Candidatus Thiodictyon syntrophicum: one gene and its partner. The protein of the gene in region 1 binds, or shares a complex with, the protein of each later gene. Links are inferred from orthologs where the notes say so. Each region holds a gene or a part of one and is shown on either strand. Other genes may lie near its edges.

The links. Proteins that work in one complex are often made in the same cells at the same time.
Region 2: the proteins of tsaB (region 1) and tsaD are in contact, whole or in part, in a solved structure (PDB 4WQ4), measured with the Escherichia coli proteins. The link is inferred for Candidatus Thiodictyon syntrophicum from one-to-one orthologs.

What each region holds. Positions count from the first base shown.
Region 1 is NZ_CP020370.1:3,234,490-3,240,316, reverse strand. The notes cover bases 2,294-5,293. They hold tsaB (tRNA (adenosine(37)-N6)-threonylcarbamoyltransferase complex dimerization subunit type 1 TsaB), read right to left. Parts: upstream 4,148-5,293; coding sequence 3,440-4,147; downstream 2,294-3,439. Other genes in these bases: THSYN_RS13680 (EAL domain-containing protein), read right to left, coding at 4,144-5,293; THSYN_RS13690 (hypothetical protein), read left to right, coding at 3,105-3,425; THSYN_RS13695 (DUF4147 domain-containing protein), read right to left, coding at 2,294-2,872. Also shown: THSYN_RS13700 (Ig-like domain-containing protein), read left to right, coding at 1-1,402; more of THSYN_RS13695, read right to left, coding at 1,577-2,293; more of THSYN_RS13680, read right to left, coding at 5,294-5,827. UniProt on the Escherichia coli protein: Required for the formation of a threonylcarbamoyl group on adenosine at position 37 (t(6)A37) in tRNAs that read codons beginning with adenine.
Region 2 is NZ_CP020370.1:4,961,662-4,967,276, forward strand. What follows is about bases 1,478-4,265. They hold tsaD (tRNA (adenosine(37)-N6)-threonylcarbamoyltransferase complex transferase subunit TsaD), read left to right. Parts: upstream 1,478-2,248; coding sequence 2,249-3,283; downstream 3,284-4,265. Other genes in these bases: THSYN_RS20985 (ATP-binding protein), read right to left, coding at 1,478-1,867; THSYN_RS20995 (alpha/beta fold hydrolase), read right to left, coding at 3,357-4,265. Outside these bases: THSYN_RS20975 (GatB/YqeY domain-containing protein), read right to left, coding at 1-178; rpsU (30S ribosomal protein S21), read right to left, coding at 354-569; more of THSYN_RS20985, read right to left, coding at 698-1,477; more of THSYN_RS20995, read right to left, coding at 4,266-4,427; glycerol-3-phosphate 1-O-acyltransferase PlsY, read right to left, coding at 4,494-5,126; THSYN_RS35450 (tunnelling fold family protein), read left to right, coding at 5,441-5,615.

The DNA.
Region 1 (5,827 bases):
CGGTGACGGCGGCGGCTATGTCCGCATCCAGGCCAGCGAATCGGTCGTCGTCGAGGGGGCTATCCGCGCTGACGGCAGTCTCTCCAGCGGGAGCATCTCGGGCGAGGGTGCCGGCGGTTCGGTATGGATCACCACCGCGCACCTGGCCGGTGCCGGCAGCATCTCCGCCAACGGCGGCACCACCGGCGGCTACAACCATACCGGCGGCGGCGGTGGACGGGTGGCCATCGACGCGGACGCGGTGGACGGCAGCGACGCCTTCGCCGGTCTGCGGGCGATCAGCGCCTGGCGCGGGCGAGGCTACTACGACAGCATCCGCGGCGGCGCCGGGACCGTCTATCTGAAGATCGGCGGTGTGGAGGAGTTGATTATCGACGACAACGACACGAGCGTCAGTTCTCCGACGGGCACCCCGCTGTCGCTGATGGGACCGGGTGTGACGGCTGCGGTGACGGCCGATAGCCTGACGACCGATGGTGTGATACCCCTGCTGACCAACGCCTTGGTGGGCCTGCGGATCAATCCGGACTTCGAGCAGGGGGAGTCCTTCACTATCCTCGCCAACACAGGGACCGAGATCGTGGTGGAGACCCCCAACGAGCATGGAGTGGACTTCATGGATGTCGCGGCTGTGGGCAAGGGCTATATCGGCGACTATCGCTACACCAATCTGACGCTACGCGGGGCCGGTCATCTGGATCTCGGGGATCGGCTGACGATCACCGATACCCTGCGCATCACCGAGCATGGGTTGATGACGCATCCGGAGACCACGACCACCTATGCGCCAATGCTCGATATCGAGGCTGGGCGGCTGGAGATCGACACCACCGGACGGATCGACGTCACCGGCCGCGGGTACCTTGGGGGCAACAAGGGGGGGCTGGGCGAGACCGCGTATACCCTGAACTTCGCTCCCGGCGCCCAGCGGGGTAACGGCGGGAGCTACGGCGGCATCGGTGGCCATTACAGCGGGGCCAGCGGGGCAACCAACCTCGTCTATGGCAGCGCAACCGACCCCGCGGACCTGGGCAGCGGCGGTGGCGCCTGGGGCGGGACGGGCGGCGACGGCGGCGGCCGGGTCTTCATCACCGCCGGAGTCATGGAGAACGACGGGGCGATCCGCGCCGATGGCAGTCTCTCCACCGGCTCGGTCTCAGGCGAAGGGTCCGGCGGCACGGTCAATATCCGTACCGGCGACCTGACCGGCAGCGGGCTGATCACGGCCAGCGGCGGCACCACCGGGGGCGGCAATCACGTCGGCGGCGGCGGCGGGCGCATCGGCATCCGCTACAGCGGCATCTTGAGCCTGCCGGGGGGCAATATCCAGACCCATGGTGGTGACGGTTATTATGGTGACGGCACGGTGGGTACGATCCATCTCGAGGCGGTCGCACCTTGATCTCGCGTCCAGTCGCCGGAGACGCACGAGGCTGTCTCCCCGTCCACAACCGAGCGGTCGTTTTGGGTATTGGTCGATGACTTGGTTGCGCGGGCCGCGGACCTCTCCGGTCAGAGAGGTCTCAGGAAGTACTAAGGTCGGCAACCAGAAGTCAAGCGGCCCATTCTCCACCGATCACCACCGCAGCCCGAGCACCAGATCCATGACGTTGGTCCCGGTCGGCCCCGTGTGGATCAGGTCCCCGGCGGCGGCGAGCAGGCGGCCGCTGTCGGCGCGGCGCAGACAGTCGGCCGCCTCGTATCCATCCAGCGCCGCCCGCGCGAGGGTCCCGCCGTCCACCAGGGCCCCGGCGTCGGCATCGGCCCCCGCGCCGTCGCTGCCATCGGTACCGGCGGCGAGCAGGAGGCAGTCCGGGCGGCCCGCAAGCTCGCGGGCGGCGGCCAGGGCCAGGTGCTGATTGCGTCCGCCCCGTCCCGGCCGCGCGGGCAGGCGGACCGTGGTCTCGCCGCCCCAGACCTGGAGTCCGGGGGGGCCGTCGCGGACCTGGCGGGCCAACTCTCGCCCCCGCTCGGCGGCGTCCCCGGCGAGGAACTCCGGGTGGACGCGGACGGGAAGTCCGGCCGTGCGGGCCGCATCGGCCGCGGCGGCCTTGGCCAGGGCCAGCGTCGCGACCAGTTCGATGGGTGGGCCCGGGCGCGTCGGCGCCGCGCGCCCCAGGAGCCCGCGGTCCACCCAGGCCCGCACCCAGGGCGGCAGCTCGAGCGCCGCGACCGCCGCCTCCAGGCCGGACGCCGGGACCAGGAGCCCGGAGCCGATCACCGCGGGATCATCCCCGGGCACGTCGGAGATCGCCAGCACCCGCAGGGGCCGCTGCGGCAGGGCCGCCAGGAGTCCGCCGCCCTTGATGCGGGAGACCGCCGTGCGCACCCGGTTCATGGGGCCGATCGGCAAGCCGCAGCCCAAGAGCCAGTCATTGAGCCGCGCCAACTGCGCGAGATCCAGCCCGGCAACCGGGACCTCCACCAGACTGGAGGCCCCCCCGGAGATCAGGAACAGCAGCGTCGCACCGGGCGGGGTGCGGGCCAGCGCGGCGAGCAGTGCCGCCCCGGCCTGGATGCTGGCGGCCGTGGGCAGCGGGTGACCGCCGGTCAAGACCTCGATACCGCGGGCGGCGAAGGGCCGGGGGTCCGGCGGCGGGGCCTTGTCGATGACCAGTCCACCGAGCAGTTGCGACCCCAGGCAATCCAGGGCGCCCAGGGTCATGGCGGCGGCGGCCTTACCGATGGCGATCAGCCAACAGGGCGCCGCCGGCGCAGCGGCCCCCAGGGCGCGCCGCACCGCCGCCCGTCCGTCCACCGCCTGGAGGGCCGCGGCGAAGACCGACTCCAACCGGCAGCGCGCCTGCCGAGTGCCCTCGGGGTCTGGCTGCGGGACCGATGGGACGGGGCCGAACGGGTTGGTCGGGATCATCCTCTGGTTCCTTAAATATCGGTCGAGTTTCTGTTAAATCTGGAGAAAACGGAAGCAAGGGCAGTCCGCCACGGGCTGACACGAGGCACGGGGGCACCGGAACAGGGGTTGTCGATTGACGATCAGCAATGCAGGAGACGCCCGATGCTGCTTTAATATAAAGAATTGGATCTTTGTCGCCAAGAACCCAGGCCGATCAACCCGCAGCCAGTCTGAAGTGAGCAAGCCACCCATGAAACTCTGCCCCAAGTGTAATCACTCCCCCCTGCCCTTCCTCATGGTGTTCGTGGTCGCGTCCGTCAGTGCCTTCGTGACCTGGCTCACCGTCGGACTCTCGATCACGCAGACTACGCCCCGGGCAGCGGCCAGCGCCCTGGCCTTCGTGGTCGTGGGGTGGGCCCTGCTGCACTATGTGCTCAGCTGTCTGCGGCGGCATTGTCGGCATGACGAGCGCTCGGCGGCGCGGCGCGCGGTCCTCGATTCGCCTGGTCAGCCGGGCAACGACCGACCGGGATCACGCCTCGGTGCCGTTGGCGCCGCCGCGGAGATCTGACAGCCGCCGCGGACTCAAACCGCCACGCCGCCACTGCCGGCCGCCGCCCCCGCGTGTGTCACCCGGTCACGCAGATAGACCGGGCGGGCCAGTTCCGCCGGGACCAGTTGCCCGGCCCGCGCCTGCGCCGCGGCGAGCAGGGCGATGTCCCGGGCCTCACAGACCGCGTCGCTCGAGACCTGCGCGAGCCCCGCGCCCAGGCGCCGTGTGAGTAGTTCGCAATAGCGCCCCCACCCGGGCCCGACCCCGCACCAGCCCTCCCCCGCGGGTACCGGGACCGCCCCCGGCGCAGACACCGATTCAGCGCCGCAGGCCGCCGCCAGACCATCGGCCCCGACCTCGTAGGCGCCCCAGTAGACCTCCCCCATGCGCGCGTCCAGGGCCGCCAGCAGGCGCCGCCGTCCGCTGCGCCGGAACTCGCCCTGCGCCAGGGCGGCCAGAGTGGAGACCGGGACCGTCGGCCGCCCCGCGCCGAAGGCCGCCCCCTGGGCCACCGCCACCGCGATCCGTACGCCGGTGAAGGACCCGGGTCCGCGCCCGAAGGCGATCGCATCCAGGGCCTTAAGGCCGATCCCGGCACTGTCGAGCAGCGACTGCATCATGGGCAGGATCAAGTCCCCGTGCCGACGCGCGGCCAGTTCCAGACAGTGCCGGCTGGCACCATCCAGATAGAGGGCGGCCGAGCAGGCCTCCCCGGAGGTGTCGAGGGCCAGCAGTTTCATTCGACCACCCCCGCGTAGAACTGGAAATTCAACGTCTCCTCGGGGAACTGGATGAAGTTGCCCTGGAGGTAGTCCACCCCGCTGGACCAGAGGCGCCCGATCGTCTCCGGGTCCTCGATCCCCGCCGCGATGACGCGGGCGTGCCGCCGGTGCAGGGCCTCGACCAAGGACTTGAACTCTGCGCCCCGCGCCCGGCCGATCAGGTCCCGCGCCAGCTTGGCCGTGCCGATCGGGCGGCGGGCGATCAGGCCGAGCAGGTCCTCGCGGTCGGTGACACCGGCCAGACAGACCTCGATCCCCAGTCGACCCAGTTCCGGAAACAGGACCCGCGCCTGGTCCTCGGCGGCGAGGACATCCTGGGCGTTGAATTCCAGCACCGGACGCTGGCGGATCAAGTCCAGTCGCAGGACCTCGGCCCTCACCCAGTCGATCCAGTCGGGCTCGGCCAGACTGGCGCCCGACTGGAAGATGACCAGCAGGGTCGGGCGGCCGGCGTCGCGCTCCTGGCGCAAGGTCTCCAGCGCCCGCCGCAGGACCCAGCGGTCGACGGCCGGGAGCAGTCCGTGCCGGGCGGCCACCGGCAGGAAGGCCGCGGGCGGCAGGATCTCGCCCTCGGGCGTGCGCAGCCGCAGCAGCACCTCGTAGCGTTCCCGCTGGGACTTGCGCAGCGACAGGATGGGCTGGTACACCAAGTGAAAACCTGACCCGTCCAGGGCGTCCCGCACCAGGCGCAGGGTCAGTTCGTCGGCGGTGTCGACGCCGGGTGGCGCCGGGGGGTCCGGGTCCCGCCGCCGCAGCACGCGATCACCGCCGGCCCGGTAGGCCTCTTCGGCAGCGGCCCAGGCGCGCGAGATCAGGCTGAGGGCATTGTCCGCCGGGGGCTCGAAGGAGCCGATTCCGATGCTCAAGGTGATGCCGGTGAGACCGGACGGCAGGACCAGGGTCGCCGCACCCGCGCGAATGGCCGCGACCAAGTCAGTGATCTGCGGTTCGGATGGGCAGTGCACCCAGGCACAGACGCCGCCGTCGTGCCGACAGACGCCGCGTTGGGCCGCGCCCGCGCACCGGCGGACCAGTTCGATGATCAGTGGATGGACCGCGTCGAGCCCGGCGGCATCCAGTCGCCCGCGTGCCGGGGCGTCATCGACCCGGATGAACAGAACCGCCTGAGCCTGCGCGGGCGCGGCGCGGTCGAGGATGGCGCCGTCCAGGCGCTTGATCAACTGGGTGCGGCTGAGCACCGGGGCACCTGCCCCCACGGTGTCGGGCACCGGGTCAGGGGCGGCGGCGCGCTGGGCGAGACACTCGAAGACCGCCGTTAACAGCCGCTCGCCCACCACCGGGCGCGCCAGATACTCGTCCCCGCCCAGGTGCAGCACTTCCCCCTGATGGTCCGCGCCGAGCGGCGCGGAGAGAAAGATGATCGGCACCTCACCGAGCGACTCGTGGCGGCGAATCGCGGCCGTCAGTGCCCGGACGGCATCCTGGGGCAGATTGAGATCCAGGACGATGAGGTCCGCGGGCGTCTGTTCCAGCACCGCCATCGCCCGCTGCGGGTCCGCCAAGCGCTCCACCAGCAGGCCGGCGGCACTCAAGGCGGCAACGATCTCGGCGCCTTCCGCGGGTGCCGCATCCACCACCAGGACGCGCCGCGCGCGGGCGCTGCGCTGCGCCAGCGCG
Region 2 (5,615 bases), 1.7 Mb from region 1 along the record:
GCCGCTGCTTCATCATCTTATCGAGCACGGCCAACACCTGGGTGTCGTCCAGTTCGATCCGCTCGTCCACCTCGCGTTGCTTCACCGCCGCCAGGATGAGTCGGATGACCCCGAGGCGGGTCTTCTCGCCCGCCTTCATGGCGGTCTTCATGTCGGCCTGGATTTGCGCCTTGAGCATGGTAGCGAAGCTCTGCGGTTGGAGAGAAAATTCCAGGTCACCAGCCCCGGCGGCGAGCCACGGGCGCATGACCGGCAGTTACGCCGGCGCAAGGGATGACGCTGGTGGAACGACTCCCCTGGGGTAGCCCAGGGGGCGCTGTGCGCGGGGGACCGGCGAGGCCGATCGGGCGCGCTCAGTAAGGACGTTCCCAGCGGCGCGACTCGCGCTGCAACTTCTTGTGGTGACGCTTCACGGCGGCCGCCTTCTTGCGCTTGCGCTCGGAGGTGGGCTTCTCGTAGAACTCACGACGACGGACCTCGGCGAGCACACCTGCCTTTTCGCAGGAGCGCTTGAACCGCCGCATGGCGACTTCGAATGGCTCGTTTTCTTTGACGCGGACGCTGGGCATGGGGTCCTTGTGTCTCCAGAGGATGTGTTGGGATGAAATTTAGCCTTAGGATTTTAGCCGAAGGTGACGGGTGATTGCAAAGGGAGAGAAGCTGCCGGGTGCGATCCACAGATGAACACAGGCGTGCCTCAGGACCCCGCGAGGGCGGCGCCCAGGGACCGCCAGCCGACGACGCGCACGCCGCTGCGTTCATAGGTGTCCTCGCCGCCGTGGACGAGCCAGGGCAGGCGGCCGGCGTCGCCCAGGATACGCCCGGCCTTCTGGGCGGCGCGGATGTAATCGGGGGTGACGGTGCGGCCGGACTTGATCTCGACGGGCTGCAGGGCGGCCCCCTCCTCGATCAGCAGGTCGGCCTCCAGGCCGTTGTTGTCGCGCCAGAAGTACAGGTCCGGCGGGGCCCCGGCGTTGCGCCTGTGTTTGAGCACCTCGGACACGATCAGCGTCTCGAACAGGGCGCCGCGCAGCGGGTGCAGGGCCAGGGTCGTGGGGTCGCGGATGCCGAGCAGCCAGGCGGCAAGCCCCGCGTCCAGAAAATACAACTTGGGTGTCTTGACCAGGCGCTTGCCGAAATTGCGGTGATAGGGCGGCAGCAGGTGGACCAGATAGCTCGCCTCCAGGACGCCGAGCCAGGCTCGGGCAGTGCCCGCGGAGATCCCCGCCTCCCCCGCCAGCGCACTGAGGTTGAGCAGTTGTCCGGTACGCCCGGCACAGAGCTTGAGAAACCGCTGAAAGGTGTTGAGATCCACGATGTTCACGAGCTGCCGCACATCGCGCTCCAGGTAGGTCTCGACATAGGCGGCGAGCCAGTCGCCGGGCGGGATGGCGTGGGCGTGAATCGCGGGGTAGCCGCCGGCGAGCAGCACCCGGTCGAGTTCCAGGGGCGGCAGGGGGGGCGCGGACAGTTCGGTGACGGAGAGGGCCAGCAGGTGGGCAACGCCCACGCGCCCGGCGAGCGACTGCGTGATGTGCGCGAGCAGCCCGAATTGCTGGGAGCCGGTGAGCACGAAGCGGCCCGGGACCCGCACCTCGTCGACCATGCCCTGGAGCCAGGAAAAGAGGTCCGGCCAGCGCTGGGCCTCGTCGAAGACCGCGCCCGCGGCAAACCGCGCCAGGAAACCCCGGGGGTCCTCCTGCGCAAAGGCGCGCTCGGCCGGGTCCTCCAGACTGACATAGGGCCGGTCGGCGAAGAGCGCGCGGGCGAGCGTGGTCTTGCCCGACTGGCGCGGGCCGGTCAGGGCGAGGATCGGGAAGCCGGCCGCCAGGCGGCGCAGCGTGGGTTCGATCTGGCGATAGATCATCCGGCTATTATACAAATCGACAGTCTGATTATCAATTAGTATAACAATGTCCGGCATCAGCCGACGATCGGCCGCGGGCCCGCACGCCAGGACTGCTCCATGCGGGACCGCCGCGGGCGCCCTCGTCCCTGGAAAGAGCAGTTATCCACAGATGAACACAGATCCACACAGACTATTCATTTGCTTACGCTTGGCCGGGGACTCACCGTGCCGGTGATTGTGACAATAGCGATAAGCGCATGACTATTCGTAGAAACTCTTGGTTAATCTGTGTTCATCTGTGTTCATCTGTGGATTCTGGGTTGTCCCAGGCCCCCGGCCGGCATAACATCGATACCATCCGGGGACCCTACGGTTCTCGGCAATCCGGAGCAGCAAACCATGCGCGTCCTCGGCATCGAGACCTCCTGCGACGAGACCGGCGTGGCCATCTACGACTCGGTCGGCGGGCTTCTGGCCCACGCGCTCTACAGCCAGATCGCGATCCATGCCCAGTACGGCGGCGTGGTGCCGGAACTGGCCTCGCGCGACCATGTGCGCAAGACCCTGCCGCTGATCCGGGAGGTACTGGAGAGCGCCGGACTGGCCGCGGGCGCGATCGACGGGGTGGCCTACACCGCGGGTCCGGGGCTGATCGGCGCCCTGCTGGTGGGCGCGGCCCTGGGGCGCAGCCTGGCCTGGGCCTGGGGGGTGCCGGCGATCGGGGTGCACCACATGGAGGGCCACCTGCTGGCGCCGCTCCTGGAGGACCCGGCCCCGGCCTTTCCCTTCGTCGCGCTCCTGGTCTCCGGCGGTCACACCCAACTGGTGGACGTGGCCGGGGTCGGCCAGTACCGCATCCTTGGCGAATCCCTGGACGACGCGGCCGGCGAGGCCTTCGACAAGACCGCCAAGATCCTGGGGCTGCCCTACCCCGGCGGCCCGGAACTGGCGCGCCTGGCCGAACAGGGCGACCCGCGGCGCTTCCGCTTCCCCCGCCCCATGACCGACCGCCCGGGACTGGACTTCAGCTTCAGCGGGCTCAAGACCTTTGCGCTCAATACCCTGCACAACGAGATCCCGGGCGCTGCCGACCCCGCCCAGACCCGCGCCGACATCGCCCGCGCCTTCGAGGATGCGGTGGTCGACACCCTGGTGATCAAGTGCCGCCGGGCACTGAAGGCGAGCGGGCACCGCCGCCTGATCCTGGCCGGCGGGGTCAGCGCCAACCGGCGCCTGCGCCGGGAGATGGACAGCGCCATCGCGGCCGTCGGGGGTGAGACCTACTACCCGCGCCCGGCCCTGTGTACCGACAACGGGGCCATGATCGCCTACGCCGGCTGGCAGCGGCTGCGCGCCGGCCAGCACGAACCCCTGAGCTTCGCGCCCCGGGCACGCTGGGCGATGGAGTCGTTGCCGGGGCTGGGGGAGGCGTAGACACCGAGCAGGTCGGCGCGGCGTTTCGACCACCCTACCCGCGGCGAGGTCGCGTCGGTCCGCGCAGCGGACCCTACCGCCGCCCCCGCAGGAAGGGGATCAACACTGCCGCCGTCTCCGCCGGGCGCTCCATCATGGGCAGGTGTCCGGCGCCCGGCAGGGTGATCCGGGTGCTGCCGGGCAGGCGCCGGTGCAGTGTCTTGGCGCCCGCCACGGGGTAGATCCCATCGGACTCGCCCCACAGGATCAGCACCGGGACCGACACCTTCAGCGGACGGTCCAACACCCGGTCGTACAGGTTCACGCTGTCCCAGACCTGCTGGTAGTGCCGGTTGCGCGCCACATAGTCCTTGATCAGGGCCTCGCGGACCGGCGCGGGAACCGGCGGCGGCGTGGCGAACAGCAGGCGCAGTTCCAGGTCCAACTGGTTGTCATCGATGGGAATGAAGGGATTGATCCCGTCCTGGATCGCCTGCCGGACCCCGGGCGCCCAGTCCACCACCCCCAGCGGCGGGCCGACGAAGGCCAGGCGGCGCACGCCCCGCGGGTGACGCTGCACATAGAGTGCCGCAATGGTCCCGCCCATGGAGTTGGCGGCCAGGGCGAATTCGCGCAGCCCCAGGCCGCCGATGAACCGGTGCAGCAGGTCCACCTGGTGCTCCAGGTCGTAGTCGGTAACGGGGAAGTCGGTACTCTCACCAAAGCCCGGCAGGTCGGGTGCCAGCGCGTCGAAACCGGCCGCCGCCAGGGCGCACAGCAGCGCGTGCCACTGCTGCCTCTGGGCGAAGAGCCCGTGCAGCAGCACAACCGTCGGCCCCTGACCGGCACGGCTGTAGTGGACGACCCCGCCGTCCAGCGGCAGGGAACCGGCGGCAATCTCACAGGCCGGCGGCGCGACCTGGGTATCGGCCAGGGCCGCCCCGCCCCAGAGCAGCACCCCCAAGAGCCAGACCGCCTTGATGGTCGCTCCGGCCGCCGGGAAACCGGAGGTCGAGGCTTCAGCCGGTCGACCGCGCAGTCGCGCGGCGCTGGTCCGGCTAACGCCTCGACCGCCAGTGCGCAACGCCAGGGCAGCGACCGAAACGATGAGCGAGGCCAGCCAGATGAACAGAGACAGGGCACGAACGCGGGAGGCAATCGTCATACCGTGACCTCGGTTACGGCGGCCCGGCAGGCATCCCAGGGCGCCCGCCGCACCGCGGATGAAGGTTCAGTCCTGATCCGATGGGCCCGGCTGCCCCGTCAGGCGCCCCTCGCGCCCGGTGAGCAGCTTCTCGATATTGCTGCGGTGCCGCCAGATCAGCAGGCCCGTCATCACCAACTGCATCCCGATCAGCACCGGCGGCAGGCCCATGAGCCAGACGATGAGCGGCGCCAGGGGCATGGAGATCAGGGCGGCGAGCGAGGAGAACTTCAGGACTTTCGCCACGAAGAGCCAGATCAGGGCGACCGGCAGGCCGACCGGCACCCAGAACCCGAAGACCGCGGCCCCGAGCCCGAACTGCACGCCCAGGGCGGTGGCCACCCCCTTGCCGCCCCGAAAGCCGAAGAAGACCGGGAACAGGTGCCCGATGAAGGCCGCGAGCCCGGTCATCGCCAGCACCGCGGGGCCGACCCCCAGCAAGTGCGCGACCAGCATCGGGATCAGCCCCTTCAAGCTGTCCCCGAACAGGGTGATCGCCGCCGCCTTCTTCCCGCCGATGCGCAGGACATTGGTCGCCCCCGGGTTGTTGGAACCCTGGGTGCGCGGGTCCGGCAGCCCCATCAGTCGGCAGACGATGATGGCGCTGGAGATGGAGCCCAACAGGTAGGCGGTGACGACGAGTGCGGCGGCGATAATCATGGACGCGCATTGGAACCGGGAAGCCGCACCGGGTCAAGGACCCTGAGAGCCCCCCGCGGCGTCGCCTACCGGTGGGCCTCGCTCAACGTACCGACTGGCAGCAACCGGTCCGCACCGGGGGCCTTGCGGCGACGCCCCGTAGGGTCCGCTGTGCGGACCAGCGGACCAGCGGACCAGCGACCTCGCGCTCGGCACGCCGACTGGGCCGCGACTGCGCCCGCGCCGCCGCCACTGAGCGCATCGGCGACGCCTTGGACTAAGACGCCGTCACCCCTCCCCTGCCCCAGTTCGTCGGCGCGAGCCGCTTCAAACTGGTGGAGACGCCGGCCACGGGCTGTGCCGCCTTCCCGCGCGAGGAGTTCGGCTGCCCCTGGGTGCGCCTGACGCTGAACAAGCCCGGCGCCGTCGGCGCCGCGGTAGACGAGGGGGCATCATCGAGCGGGGAGCCGCGCTGCTTAGGTCTTTTCGCTCGGGCCATCGGTGTCTCGC